Regions from separate parts of the Micromonospora sp. NPDC127501 genome, predicted to be linked through region 1. Evidence: riboswitches for the same ligand, from Rfam matches in the RefSeq annotation. Region 1 holds a riboswitch; the other holds the start of a gene.
What was found. Region 1 has a riboswitch for ZMP and ZTP ahead of ABTW72_RS29110 (glycine hydroxymethyltransferase). Riboswitches for the same ligand answer to the same signal wherever they lie in the genome.
Positions count from the first base shown of each region.

Region 2: another riboswitch for ZMP and ZTP. It lies ahead of ABTW72_RS16670 (bifunctional 5,10-methylenetetrahydrofolate dehydrogenase/5,10-methenyltetrahydrofolate cyclohydrolase); the one in region 1 lies ahead of ABTW72_RS29110 (glycine hydroxymethyltransferase).

Region 1 is NZ_JBEORJ010000016.1:45,336-52,662, forward strand. It holds gene ABTW72_RS29095 (alpha-hydroxy acid oxidase) at 1-96, shown strand, start outside; gene ABTW72_RS29100 (aminotransferase-like domain-containing protein) at 100-1,452, shown strand; gene ABTW72_RS29105 (hypothetical protein) at 1,520-1,780, shown strand; gene ABTW72_RS29110 (glycine hydroxymethyltransferase) at 1,943-3,379, opposite strand; ZMP/ZTP riboswitch at 3,399-3,488, opposite strand; gene ABTW72_RS29115 (SDR family NAD(P)-dependent oxidoreductase) at 3,638-4,444, shown strand; gene ABTW72_RS29120 (hemerythrin domain-containing protein) at 4,505-5,005, opposite strand; gene ABTW72_RS29125 (NAD(P)H-hydrate dehydratase) at 5,085-5,954, opposite strand; gene ABTW72_RS29130 (histidine phosphatase family protein) at 5,938-6,669, opposite strand; gene ABTW72_RS29135 (DNA polymerase domain-containing protein) at 6,728-7,327, shown strand, end outside.
Region 2 is NZ_JBEORJ010000006.1:314,727-322,053, forward strand. It holds gene ABTW72_RS16655 (FAD-dependent monooxygenase) at 1-313, shown strand, start outside; gene ABTW72_RS16660 (CU044_5270 family protein) at 364-1,338, opposite strand; gene ABTW72_RS16665 (RNA polymerase sigma factor) at 1,351-1,920, opposite strand; ZMP/ZTP riboswitch at 2,159-2,240, shown strand; gene ABTW72_RS16670 (bifunctional 5,10-methylenetetrahydrofolate dehydrogenase/5,10-methenyltetrahydrofolate cyclohydrolase) at 2,254-3,153, shown strand; gene ABTW72_RS16675 (DUF397 domain-containing protein) at 3,385-3,573, shown strand; gene ABTW72_RS16680 (hypothetical protein) at 3,582-4,544, opposite strand; gene ABTW72_RS16685 (vitamin B12-dependent ribonucleotide reductase) at 4,857-7,327, opposite strand, start outside.

The DNA.
Region 1 (7,327 bases):
GGGCTGCTCGCCGCCGAGCTGACCGACGCGCTCACCCTGGCCGGCTGCACCGATCCGGTGGCGGCCGGCGAGCTGCGCACCCTCGGGGTGGGCTGAGGGATGAGCGCCGCGGAACCGGTCGACCTGCTCGTCGCCGACCTGCACCCCGCGCTGGGCGATCCGGCGCTGACCTCGATGAACTTCCTCAACGAGGTGTCCGAGCGCTACCCGGCGGCGGTGTCCCTCGCGGCCGGCCGGCCGTACGAGGAGTTCTTCGACCTCGCGGCGGTGCACCGGCACCTGGACACCTTCCACCGGCACCTCGTCGACGACCTGGGGCACCGACCCGCGCAGGCCCGGCGGCTGCTGCTCCAGTACGGCCGGACCAAGGGCATCGTGCACCACCTGATCGCCCGCAACCTCGCGGTCGACGAGGGGATCACCGTGGACCCGGAGGACGTGGTGGTGACCGTCGGCTGCCAGGAGGCCATGTTCCTGGTGCTGCGGGCGTTGCGGGCCGGGCCGGCGGATGTGTTGCTCGCGGTCGCCCCTACCTACGTCGGGCTGACCGGGGCGGCCCGGCTGGTCGACCTGCCGGTGTGGCAGGTCGCCGGTGGGTCGGCCGGGGTGGACCTGGCCGACCTGGCCGCCCAGGTGCACAGGGCCCGGGCGGCGGGGCTGCGGCCCCGCGCCTGCTACCTGATGCCGGACTTCGCCAACCCCTCCGGGATCAGCATCGACACCGCCCACCGGCAACGGTTGCTGGACCTGGCGGCGCAGGAGGACCTGCTGCTGCTGGAGGACAACCCGTACGGTCTGTTCCACAGCGACGACGGCCCGCGCCCGCCCACCCTGAAGGCGTTGGACACCGGCCGGCGGGTCGTCTACCTCGGCTCGTTCGCCAAGACCGTGCTCCCCGGCGCGCGGGTGGGTTACGTCGTCGCCGACCAGCGGGTGGCCGGCCCGGGCGGCCGGGTCGGCCCGCTCGCCGACCACCTCGCCATGATCAAGAGCATGGTCACGGTGAACACGTCGCCCATCGCGCAGGCGGTGATCGGCGGCCGGCTGCTGGAGCACGGATGCAGTCTGGTGGCCGCGAACACCCGGGAGCGGTCCGCGTACACCCGGAATCTGCGCCACCTGGTGGCCGGCCTCGCCCGGCGCTTCCCGGCTCTGCCGGACCAGCTGGACCAGACCGATCAGCCGGACCGGCCCGCGGTGCGCTGGACGGTGCCGGCCGGTGGGTTCTTCGTGGTGGTGACCGTGCCGTTCCCGGTCGACGACGCGCTGCTGGACCGCTCGGGGCGCGACTACGGGGTGCTGTGGACGCCGATGGCGCACTTCTACGACGACACCGCGCCGGTCCACGCGTTGCGGCTGTCGGTCAGCGCGGTCACGCCGGAGCAGATCGACGTCGGGCTGGATCGCCTTGCGGCGCTGATCACCGACGAAGTGATTCGCCGGGCGGGTTGACACACCGCGTTCATCGGATGGCAATGCGCGACGACCCGCGTGCCGCCGTCCTGGTTGGACGGTCATAATAAGCCGCATGGTTGCCTGGGAGTACGCCCTGCTCGTCCGCCGCTATCAGGGACAGGGCCGCAATTTTCACGTCTCGTTCGTCTGGTACGCGCCGGACGGGTCACGCAAGGACATCACCGCCTACGGCGACACCGCCATCGCGCACCTCAACCGCGCCGGCCGGGAGGGGTGGGAGTTGGTCTCCGCAGCCGAGGACGTCAACAACGTCCAGGGCAGCACCGAGGTCCACCGCTACCACCTGAAGCGCCCCATGGCCTGAGCCTCGACGGCCCGCCGCCGGCCCCCGGCCTGCGTCGATCATGGAGTTGTGGGTGTGGACGAAAGTCGTGCACCAGCCCGTGTCGGGCACCACAACTCCATGATCGACGAGAGCGGTCGGGCGCCACCGCCCAGCCGCCAGGGCTCAGCCGTTCAGCCCAGCTCAGGCCAGGTCGATGCCGGGGTAGAGGGGGTACGTGGCCAGCAGGTCGGTGGCCTGGCGGGCGATCTTGTCGGCCAGGCCGGCGTCCAGCGTGTACTTCGCCTTCGACGGGGTGCCGTCGGCGTTGGCGCCGGCGGTGGTCTGGGTCAGCACGGTGTGGATCAGCTCGGCGGTCTGGTCCATCTCGGCGGTGCCCAGGCCCCGGGTGGTCAGCGCCGGGGTGCCGATCCGGATGCCGGACGTGTACCAGGCGCCGTTCGGGTCCTGCGGAACCGAGTTGCGGTTGGTGACGATGCCCGAGTCGAGGAGGGCCTGCTCGGCCTGCCGGCCGGTGAGCCCGTAGCCGGACACGTCGATCAGCACCAGGTGGTTGTCGGTGCCGCCGGTGACCAGCGTCGCGCCCCGGCGCAGCAGCCCCTCGGCGAGCGCCTGCGCGTTGTCGACGATCCGCTGGGCGTAGTCGGCGAAGTCGGGCCGGCGGGCCTCGGCGAGTGCGACCGCCTTGGCGGCCATCACGTGCGGCAGCGGACCGCCGAGCACCATCGGGCAGCCGCGGTCGACCTGGTCGGCCAGCTCCGGCTGGCAGAGCACCATGCCGCCGCGCGGGCCGCGCAGCGACTTGTGCGTGGTGGTCGTGACGATGTGCGCGTGCGGCACCGGGTCGAAGTCGCCGGTGAACACCTTGCCGGCCACCAGGCCCGCGAAGTGCGCCATGTCGACCATGAAGGTGGCACCGACCGAGTCGGCGATCTCGCGCAGGATCCGGAAGTTCACCTTCCGGGGGTACGCCGAGTAGCCGCCCACCAGGATCAGCGGCTTGAACTCGCGGGCGGCCTCGGCCACCCGGTCGTAGTCGATCAGGCCGGTCGCCGGGTCGGTGCCGTAGCTGCGCTGGTCGAACATCTTGCCGGAAATGTTCGGCCGGAAACCGTGGGTGAGGTGACCGCCGGCGTCCAGCGACATGCCGAGCATCCGCTGGTTGCCCAGCTCGCGGCGCAGCGCGAACCAGTCGGCCTCGGTGAGGTCGTTGACCTGGCGGACCTGGGCCTTCTTCAGGGCGGGGGACTCCACCCGGTCGGCCAGCACCGCCCAGAAGGCGACCAGGTTGGCGTCGATGCCCGAATGCGGCTGCACGTACGCGTGCGCGGCGCCGAACAGCTCCCGGGCGTGCTCGGCGGCGAGCGCCTCGACGGTGTCGACGTTCTGGCAGCCGGCGTAGAAGCGGCGGCCGACGGTGCCCTCGGCGTACTTGTCGCTGAACCAGTTGCCCATGGCCAGCAGGGTCGCCGGGGAGGCGTAGTTCTCGCTGGCGATCAGCTTGAGCGACTCTCGCTGGTCGGTCAGTTCGGCGCCGATGGCGTCGGCGACCCGCGGCTCGACAGCCCGGATCACCTCAAGGGCACTCCGGAATGCGGTGGATTCGGCGTTGCGGGACATGCGACCTCCAACAGACGTGCGGGAAGGCCCAGGCGCTCGGCAAACGTCCACGTGACGAGGCCGCTCCCCGATGGTTCTCCATCCCCACGCGCCAGTAACGGCCCGGGAGGATCCTACCGGGCCGGAACCGGCCGTTCGGGCCGCCCTCCGGGAGGCGACCCCGCCGACGTGATTGGGCGATGCGTCGCGGGGCACACCGTAGGTGACCACCGCACCGTCACGGGTGCGGCCAGGGTTCGCACAGAAGGAGTCGAGAACATGACCACACCCACCTCCGAACGGCCGCTCGCCCTGGTGACCGGGGCCTCCAGCGGGATCGGGTACGAGCTGGCCGCGCAGTTCGTCGAGCACGGCTTCGACCTGGTCATCGCGGCCGAGGACGACGGCATCGAGACGGCCGCGCAGAAGCTGCGCCGCGACGGCGGCCCGCAGATCTGGTCGGTCCGCGTCGACCTGGCCCGCGAGCAGGGCGTGACGGAACTGGTGGCCGCCGTCACCGCGACCGGACGGCCGCTGGACGCGCTGGCGCTCAACGCCGGTCGGGGCGCCGGTGGCGCCTTCGTCGGCGGCACCGACCTCGCCGACGAGTTGGAGATCGTCGACCTCAACGTGCGCTCGACGGTGCACCTGGCGAAGCGGCTGCTGCCCGGGATGGTCGAGCGGGGCGCGGGCCGGGTCCTCTTCACCTCGTCGATCGCCTCCACCATGCCGGGGCCGTTCCAGGCGGTCTACAACGCGTCGAAGTCGTTCGTGCAGTCCTTCGCCGAGGCGCTGCGCAACGAGCTGAAGGACACCGGCGTCACGGTGACCTCGCTGATGCCCGGGCCGACCGACACGGAGTTCTTCGACCGGGCCGACATGGAGGACACCCGGGTGGGCTCGGGCAAGAAGGACGACCCGGCGAAGGTCGCCGAGCAGGGTTTCGAGGCGATGATGAGGGGTGATCAGACGATCACCGCCGGCTCGCTGATGAACAAGGTGCAGACCGCCGCCGGCAAGATCATTCCGGACAAGCTCAAGTCCGAGCAGCACCGCCGGATGGCCGAACCGGGATCGGGCAGCTGACCCGCGGGGCACGACGAAGGGCCCGGCGTGGTGCCGGGCCCTTCGGTGTGAGCGGGTGCCTCAGGCCGTCACCGCATCGAGCGCCTTCTTGATCGCCTTCGGTGCGGTGGGGGTACGCGGCGCGTCCGCGCGCAGCGCGATCATCTTCTCGCCGATCTCCTGGAGCTGCTTGCGGCCCAGCGCGTCGCGGACCTTGGGGAACCACTCCTGCTCTTCCTCCTCGACGTGGTGGGTGACGTTCTCGATCAGCACCGTCGTCTTGGCGTTGAACCGCTCGTCGTCGGCGTTCATGCTGGCCAGCTCGGCGCAGAGCACATCGGCGACGTGGTGTTCCTCGTACGACTCGAGGATATCGTCCTCCAGGTCGGGCAGCAGCCGGCGGACCTCCGGATACATCACCTCGTTCTCCAGGTAGGTGTGCACGGTCAGTGCCTCCAGGATCTGGTCCACCAACTTCTGCCGCTGGCTCGCCGGCCCCTCCTCGGCGTCCTGGAAGGCCTTGAACAGGCGGCGCATTTCCTTGTGGTCCTCTTTGAGCAGGACGATGGCATCGGTCGACACCGGTATGACCTCCCTGAAAAGTCTCGGCTGGTGGGGTTCCGGTACCCCGACGCCGAATGCGGAAACAGGTGAAACCGTCTCAGACCATCGCCAGGGTGCGGGGGATCTCGTCGAGCAACTCCCGAGCCAGAAAGCCGATCCGCCCGTAGCGGGGAATCAGCCGCTGGCCGCTCACCGAGTGCGCGAACGAGCCCCAGCAGGCCGCCTGCGCAGGGTCGGCACCCCGGGACAGCAGCCCCGCCAGCAACCCGGCGAGCACGTCCCCGCTGCCGGAGGTGCCCAGCCCGGCGTCGCCGCTCTCCTCCCGCCAACCCCGACCGTCCGGCGCGGCGACGTGCCCGTACAGCGACACGACCGCCTCGTACCGCGCGGCCAACTCGGCCGCCTCGGCGTCCAGGTCGTCGCCCGGCTCCCGCCCGAGCAGGTGCCCCGCCTCGGTGACGTTGGGGGTGAGCACCACGGGCCGACCCGAGCCGACCAGTAGGTCCGGTGCGTGGCTGAGCGCACCGAGGGCGTACGCGTCGAGCACCAGTGACGTGTCCGGACGGGCCGCCTCCAGGACCAGGCTCAGCAGGCGGTTGGTCTCGTCGATCGCCTTCAGGCCGGGGCCGAGCGCCACCACGTCGGCCTGCGTGACCAGGTCGCCGAGCTGGCCGTCCCGGTCGGCGGCCACCGCGCCGTCGGCGGTCTCCGGCAGACCGACCACCAGTGCCTCGGGCACCTGGATGCTCAGCGCGGCCGCGGTCGACTCGGCGGCGGCGAGCTGGAGCACCCCGGCACCGGCGCGCAACGCGGCCACCCCGGCGAGCAGCACCGCGCCCGGCGTGAAGCGGGAACCGCCGACCACCAGCACGGTGCCCCGGCTCTCCTTTCCACCGACCGGCACCGGCAGCGCCCAGTCCCGCAGCAACGCCGGGGTGATCACCTTCACCTCAGACCGGCTCGGCATGGATCTCGTCCTCCCTGGTCGGCTGGGCGCCCTGCTGACGCAGGTGCGCGACATCGTTGAAGGCGGTGAGGGCCAGGCGGTCGTCGCCGTCCGCCGACCACTCGGTGATCGAACAGTTGGCGATGACGTCCTGCCGGGTGAGCGCCATCAGCTCGTCCTCGGTCAATCCCTCCACCAGATAGCGAAGCAGGAAGACCAACGCGTCGTGGCCGAAGAGCAGCACTCGGCAACCCTCGTGGTCGCGGCGCAGGTCGCCCAGCAGCGTCCGCAGCCGCAACGCCACGTCCGTCCAGGACTCCCCACCCGGCGGCCGGTAGTAGAACTTGCCCAACCGTTCCCGGCGGTCGGCCTCGTCCGGGTACCGCCGGCGCACCCCGTGCCCGGTCAGCCCGTCGAGGATGCCCAGCTCCCGGTCGCGCAGCCGCTCGTCGCGGTGCACCGGAATGTCGGTGCCGGCCAGCGCCAGCCGCGAGGTCTGCACCGCGCGCAGGTACGGCGAGACCACCGCCACGTCCGGGCGCTTCGCGTCCGGCAGCTCGGCCAGCCAACGGCCGGTCGCCCGAGCCTGCTCCTCGCCCGTCGCGGAGAGCGGCACGTCGGCGTCGCGGTGGGTGAGGTCGATCAGCTCCGCGCCCGAGGCCTCGGCGTGTGTCGCCGCGACGTTCGCGGTGCTCTCGCCGTGTCGGACGATCCAGAGGGTTGCCAGTTCCGCCATGCGGCCCCCCTACCCGGGCACCGCCGACGGTAACCGTGTCCGATGATCCGCCATGCCGATGTCCGCTCGGTGGGCGTCCGACGTGGGCGCAGGTCGTACCCTCGGTGGCGTGGCCACGGCGGCGGAGGAGATCCAGGTGGGGGAGCGGCTGGTCCGCGTCTCCAGCCCCGACAAGCCGTACTTTCCCGAGCGTGGGCTGACCAAGCTGGACGTGGTCCGCTACTTCCTGGCGGTGGGTGACGGCATCCTGCGGGCCCTGCGGGATCGGCCGACCATGCTGGAACGCTGGCCGCGCGGCGTCTTCGAGGGCGCCACGATCGCCACCCGGCAGACCAACCGGGGCGACGCGTTCTACCAGAAGCGGCTGCCGGCCGGCGCGCCCGAGTGGGTGCGGACCGCGCACATCACCTTCCCCAGTGGCCGTACCGCCGACGAGGTCGCGCCGAGCGAGTTGGCGGTGGTCATCTGGGCGGCCAACCTGGGCACCCTGCGGTTCCACCCGTGGCCGGTCACCGCCGCCGACGTGGAACGCCCCGACCAGCTGCGCATCGACCTGGACCCGATGCCCGGCGTCGGCTTCGAGCAGGTGGTGCCGGTGGCGCACGAGGTGCGGGCGTTCCTCGCCGAGTTGGGCATGACCGGATATCCGAAGACCACC
Region 2 (7,327 bases), on a different contig from region 1:
CTGGTCCCGGGGGCCGGTGCTGCTGATCGGCGACGCCGCCCACGCCACCTCGCCGAACATGGCCCAGGGCGCGGCGATGGCCCTGGAGGACGCGGTCGTGCTCGCCTCCTCGTTGGCCACCGCCGGGTCCGTTGCCGAAGCCCTGCGCGGGTACGAGGCGCGGCGACGCCCACGCACCGACTGGGTGCTCAGCCAGACCCACCGCCGGGACAAGGCAACCGGGCTCCCGCCCGCGCTGCGCGACCTGGTGATGCGCCGCCTCGGCGAGCAGATGTTCCGCTCGAACTACGGGCCCCTGTTCGTCCAGCCCTGACCGGTGCAACCTCACCGGACCAGTCAGGGCTGGGGCGCGCCCACCACCGATCAGGGCAACTGGCCCGGCCGGTCGACGATGGCGATGCGCAGTTGCGCGATAGCCGCGTACAGGGACTCTTTGCCGTTTCGCACCACCGAACTTCTGGTGCCGAGGAAGACGTGGGTGTCTCGGTCGAAGAGAAGGTCCTCGTTCCCACCAATCACGCCGGGCATCCGGATCGCCACCCCATGCCGACCGGCGGCGTCCACCACGTCGCCCGAAATGACCACCGCTCCGGGCTCCCGTGCCAGCACTTCGAACAGCGCCGCGAGCGCGCGGGGCGGCACGTAGTCGCCACGGACCATCGACCGTGCCGTGGTGTACGCCATGCTCTCGTCCCCGTAGACGGCCTCCTCATCGGCTCCTTCGGGAAGATGCAGGTCGACCGGGTTTTCCCGAAGGTATCGAAGCAGCTCGTCCGGATCGGTGGGGAGGTCGCCGTGGTACGCGGGCGGCTGGAACGCGTCCAGTTCCTTCGTGGGATCGGCGGCATCGCCCATGCGGAGCACCTTCAACTCGCCCCACCCGTTCGGGTCGTTCTCTGGTCGGTAGCGTCCCTGCGTGTACGCGACTCCGCCGGCCGACTGCCACAGTTGGTTCCGAATGGTCTGGTAAGGACCGCTGTCCGGCAGGTCCCGGATCGTCGCCAGGGATTCCGTGAAGACGTACTGGTCGGGTCGGGCGGTGAGCTCCGGCTGCTGCCGGGCCGCCGCAGCCGCCAGGTGGAAGATCTCCGCCGCGTTGGCCGTCGGCGGCGGCTGATCGCCCACCCTCATCGTCTGGACCACCAGCCCACCGGCGGTCAGCGTCACCGCGAGCCCGACCGCTCCGGCGAGACGCCAACCGCGCAGGAATCGGGTACGTCGTCCGGCGGGACGGGCCGCCGACGCCACCTCGGCCCGTTGGGCGACGTGTGCGGTCAGATCCCTGAGGAGTTGCTCCTCGAAGCCCTGCGGCGACCGTTCGGTCTCGTTCATCGTCATCTCCGTCTCATTTCAGGCGAGGGTGGTGACCGGGCGGGCGAGCACGGCGCGGACGAGGCGGCGGGCACGGTGCAGGCGGACCCGAGCGGCGACCGGTGACATCCCGAGCACTGTCGCCGCCTCCGCGACGGTGAGGCCATCCACGGCGACGAGTTCGACGAGCGTCCGGGTGCCCTCGGGCAGCTCGCTCAGCGCCCGATGGGTGTGGCGGGCCGCCGACTCGGCGTCGATCCGCTCCTCGATGCGGGCGATGTCGTCGGGGCCGAGGTCCCGTCGTCCGGCCAGTCGGCCGGTCACCCTCAGTCGTTGGGCCGCCCGACGCCGCTCGTCGCCGATGACGTTGCGGGCCACTCCGTACAGCCAGCCAATCTGGCTCCCCCGCTCCGGTCGGTAGCCGGCCGCCGACTCGATCACCGCAAGGAACACGTCGGCGGTCAGGTCGGCGGCGAGATGGGGGTCGTCGACCCGCCGTGCCACGAACCGGCCCACCGCCTCCAGATGCCGCCGGTAGAAGACCTCGAAGGCCACCGGATCGGCTCCGATGCCGGAAATGTCATCATCGGCTCGGCTCGGCTCATTCACAGGCCGTCCTCCCTCGTAGCCTTCACACCCCTTCTTCGTAAGGCGGAGCACGAGTGTTACCGAACCGCCCATCCGGGCCCCATCGGCGGCACCATCCGACGAGCGACATTCCTCAGGGCCATAAATATGACCCTGAGGCATGTCGCTGTTCGGCAGCACGTCCCGGTGCGGGTCTGCACGGCGCTGGCGGTGGCGCTGCTGGCCCAACTGGGCAACCGCCCAGGTGATGCGGCATTATCGAACCACCGGCGACTGGCGGCACGGGGATGGTGGAACCATCGGGGAGCCTCTCGCGGGCGTCGACCGCCTGGGCGCCTGCGTCGAGGGACCGTCATGACCACGACCAGCGAATCTGCCGAACAGCACACCCCGTCCGGCGCGGCCCGGCTCCTGCCGGGTGCACCCGTCGCCGAAGCCGTCCTGGCCGAGACCGCCGACGCAGCCGCCCGCCTCCGCAACCGCGGCATCACACCGAGCCTCGCCACCATCCTCGTCGGCGACGACGACGCCAGCGCCGGTTACATCGCCATCAAGCAGCGTCAGGCCGCCGCGCTCGGGTTCGCCTCCCCGCACGTGCATCTGCCAGCCACCGCCACCCAGGCCGAACTGCACCAGGCCATCGCCCGGTTCAACACCGATCCGGGCGTGCACGGGCTGCTCGTGCAGTACCCCGTTCCGGGGCATCTGGACTACGACGCGGCGTTGCAGACCATCGACCCGGACAAGGACGTCGACGGCATGCATCCGCTGAACATGGGGCGTCTCGCCGTCGGCCTGCCCGGCCCGCTGCCGTGCACCCCCGCCGGCATCGAAGCGCTCCTGGCGTACTACGAGATCCCCGTCGCCGGTCGTGAGGTCGTGATCCTCGGCCGCGGTGCCACCCTGGGCCGCCCCCTGGCCATGCTGCTCGCCCAGAAGCGCCCGACCGCCAACGCCGCCGTCACCGTCGTCCACACCGGTGTGCCCGACTGGGCCCGCTACACGCGCCGCGCCGACATCCTCGTCGCCGCCGCCGGCGTACCCGGGATCGTGCAGCCTGAGCACGTCAAGCCCGGCGCGGTCGTCATCGGTGCCGGCGTCCGCTACGAAGGGCGGCGGCTCCTACCGGACGTGGACGAAGCGTGCGCCGAGGTCGCCGGCGCCATCACCCCCCGGGTCGGCGGGGTCGGTCCGACCACCGTCGCGATGCTGTTCCGTAACGCCGTGCGCGCCGCTGAGCGAGCGAACCAGTAACCCAATCGCCGAGATCACTTGATGCTGAGTAGTCAGAGCCGATCGCCCACACCTACTCAGCATCAAGTGATCGAGCCGGCTTCCTGCGATGGAAATCTCCTGGCGGGCACCCGGGTCAGATCCTCGGCCGACTGTGGGACCGACTCCGGGCAGCCGCTCTCGGGCCGGTAGAGTCGCGCAAGCTCATCCTGAGGATGGCGGACGACGTAGAGCGGCATCAGACCTGAGAGAGTGATCCTGGAGACTTTGGATCGCCTGGTCTGGCGCAAGTCGAGCTACAGCGACAACAACGGCGGCGCAGGCGTCGAGGTAGCCGAAGTCGGTACGAGCATCGCAGTGCGCGACAGCAAGAACCCCGGTGGCGCGACTCTCCGCTTCACGAGAAGCGCTTGGGCGGGGTTCGTGCGGCGCGTCCGGTAGCTGGGGTTTCAGGCCCTCCCGCTCTTGGCTACCTCCTCGTCATCATTCTTGCCTGCGGCGCTCTTAGCTCCCCCAGAAACCAACATCAAGATGATGACGCCGGCGACCACCCAGGGCCAATAATTGGTCTCCTCGCTGGGCCGCTTCTCCGCCCAGGTGCGAACGTCCAGGTGGACCGTAGTGCGGCCGCCGTCACGACGCAGCCGCTTGACGGTCAACAAACTTCTTCTGCCCGCATCAGTGAGCACACAGTAACGTGCGCCGACTTTTAAGTCTTTGAATGGTATGGCACCATCCGGGACATAATCAGTATTTGCTGAACACATACTAAAGGTCGCTGCTGCGGATCTTTCGACCACCGCGATCTGGGTGCCACCGCTCAGGCTCCGGACGACAGCTTTGCCATTGTTGCCGACGTCTTGCTTCGTGCCGAGCACGTCTGTCACGTTCCAGTCAGGACAGAGAGAATCTAGGTCTGCGTAGTAGCCCTCCGAGATGACCAGTACACCATCGTGGCGCACGACATCGACGGCGCCCGTGCCGCTGGGCGTGGGTGCGATCCCAGCCGGGGAGGCACACGGCTCTGCGCCCCCGACGGGAGAACTCGCTGATGGAGACGGGCTCGCCGATGGAGACGTGCTCGCAGACGGGGAATGATCTGGCAACGTACGCTCATCTTGAGCCTTCGACCCCTCCGTGGCCTGCCCCCCGTTCGCAAAGAGGCCCGCCGCGATCACGATCAGCAGGCCTACGCCCATTACCGCGAGGCCAGCCAATACGCTTGGCCGCTTGAAGAACGACATGTGGGGCTGGGAAGCTTCGTCACCTTGGGCGGAAGACCTGCGCTGTTGCTCAACCAAAGCCCCAGTGAACGTCCCGAGTGCAAGCAACATGCCAATGACGCTCGCGGCCTTGTCGGCCCGGTCGAGAGAATTCTCGCCCATGCAAACCGCCAGCAAGATCCAGGTCACGAGCGCTATGCACACCACCACGACGGCCGGGTGGACTTTCCTGCGGCGCGTCGGTGGCTCCGTCATCCCGGCATGATCTCAGACTGACTCCGCAGCATCATCCCTGATCTATGTCGGCTAGAAGACAGGTTGAGCTGGCGCGGCCGCGACCGGCGATAGAGGGCAAGCCCCATACCTCAGAGTCATATATATACCTCTGGGGTATACCGCCAACAGAGACACATGCTCCCGCGCGAGCCCGAAAGCATCTGGAAAACGGCGCTGCCCCGACTCCCACGAGGGAAGCCGGGGCAGCGCCGCTTTTCGCGTACGTCAGCTGCAACCGCTGGTGGAGCCGCAGCCCTCGCAGACGTAGCAGCTACCGGCGGGCCGCATCTTCGTGCCGCAGGTGAAGCAGAGCGGTGCGTCGGCGGCCTTGCCGATCACGGCCTCCAGCAGTTCGGTGCTGGAACCCACACTCGGAGCCGGCTTGGCGGCGGCCACGTCGGCCATCTCCTGGGCCGGCTGGGCGACAGCCTCCGGCTTGGCCGGGGTCTCCACCGGCGCGGACGACGCCATCGCGGTGAGCTCGGCGCCGGTGACGCCGGCGGCCTCCGCGTCGGCCTCGGCCCGCAGCTGCGCGGCCCGCTCCGAGGCGGTGAAGATGCCCAGCTCGGCGCGACGCTCGTAGGGCAGGAAGTCCAGCGCCAGGCGACGGAAGATGTAGTCCATCACCGAGGCCGCCATCCGCACGTCCGGGTCGTCGGTCATGCCGGCCGGCTCGAAGCGCATGTTGGTGAACTTGCTGACGAACGTCTCCAGCGGCACGCCGTACTGGAGGCCGATGCTGATGGCCACCGAGAAGGCGTCCATCACGCCGGCCAGGGTCGAGCCCTGCTTGGACATCTTCAGGAAGACCTCACCGAGGCCGTCGTCCGGGTAGGACGACGCGGTCAGGTAGCCCTCGGCGCCACCGACGGAGAAGCTGACCGTCTCGGACGGGCGCTTCTTCGGCAGGCGCTTACGCACCGGCCGGTACTCGATGACCTTCTCGACCGTGGCCGGTGCGGTCTCGACGGCGGCCGGCTCGGTGGCCTTGTTGGACTTGGCCACCGAGAGCGGCTGGCCGACCTTGCAGTTGTCCCGGTAGATCGCCAGCGCCTTGAGGCCGAGCTTCCAGCCCTCGAAGTAGATCTTCTCGACGTCCTCGACGGTGGCCGCCTCCGGCATGTTGACCGTCTTGGAGATGGCGCCGGAGACGAACGGCTGGATGGCCGCCATCATCCGCACGTGACCCATCGGGGCGATCGTCCGCTCGCCCATGGCGCAGTCGAAGACCGCGTAGTGCTCCGGCTTGAGGCCGGGGGCGTCCACCACGTGGCCGTGGTCGGCGATGTGCTCGACGATCGCCTCGACCTGCTCCTCGGGGTAACCGAGGCTGCGCAGGGCGCGCGGAACCGTCTGGTTGACGATCTGCATCGAGCCGCCGCCGACCAGCTTCTTGAACTTGACCAGCGCCAGGTCCGGCTCCACGCCGGTCGTGTCGCAGTCCATCATGAAGCCGATGGTGCCGGTCGGTGCGAGGACGCTGGCCTGCGCGTTGCGCCAGCCATTCTTGTCACCGATCTTGTTGCCCTGGGTCCACTGCTTGGTCGCCTCGCGGACGATAGCGGTGGCCACCGGGCTGGTCGGCTTGATCTCGTCGTTGGCCGCGGCGTGCTTGCGCATGACCCGCTTGTGCGGCTCGGCGTTGCGGGCGTAGCCGTCGTACGGGCCGACGACGCCGGCCAGCTCGGCCGAGCGGCGGTAGGCGGTGCCGGTCATCAGGGACGTGATCGACGCGGCGACCGAGCGGCCCTGGTCCGAGTCGTACGGCAGGCCGGTGGCCATCAGCAGGGCGCCCAGGTTGGCGTAGCCGATGCCGAGCTGCCGGTAGGCGCGGGACGTCTCACCGATCTTCTCGGTCGGGAAGTCCGCGAAGCAGATCGAGATGTCCATCGCGGTGATGACGAACTCGACGGACTTGACGAACTTCTCCACCTCGAAGCCACCGTCGGCGCGGAGGAACTTCATCAGGTTGAGCGAGGCCAGGTTGCACGAGGAGTTGTCCAGGTGCAGGTACTCCGAGCACGGGTTCGACGCGGTGATCCGCCCGGTCTCCGGGCAGGTGTGCCAGTCGTTGATCGTGTCGTCGTACTGCAGGCCCGGGTCGGCGCACTCCCAGGCGGCCTGGGAGATGGTGCGGAACAGCTTCTTGGCGTCGACGGTGTCGATCACCGAGCCGTCCAGCCGGCCGCGCAGGTCGAAGCCCTTACCGTTCTCGACCGCCGACATGAACTCGTCGGAGACGCGGACCGAGTTGTTGGCGTTCTGGTACTGCACGCTGACGATGTCGGAGCCGCCGAGGTCCATGTCGAACCCGGCGTCACGCAGCGCGCGGATCTTGTCCTCCTCGCGCGCCTTCGTGACCACGAACTCCTCGATGTCCGGGTGGTCCACGTCGAGGATGACCATCTTGGCCGCCCGGCGGGTCGCGCCGCCGGACTTGATGGTGCCGGCCGAGGCGTCCGCGCCGCGCATGAAGCTGACCGGGCCGGAGGCGGTGCCGCCGGAGGAGAGCAGCTCACGGGAGGAGCGGATGCGCGACAGGTTGACTCCGGAGCCGGAGCCGCCCTTGAAGATCAGCCCCTCCTCCTTGTACCAGTCGAGGATCGAGTCCATCGAGTCGTCGACGGCCAGGATGAAGCAGGCGCTGACCTGCTGCGGCGACGGCGTCCCGACGTTGAACCAGACCGGCGAGTTGA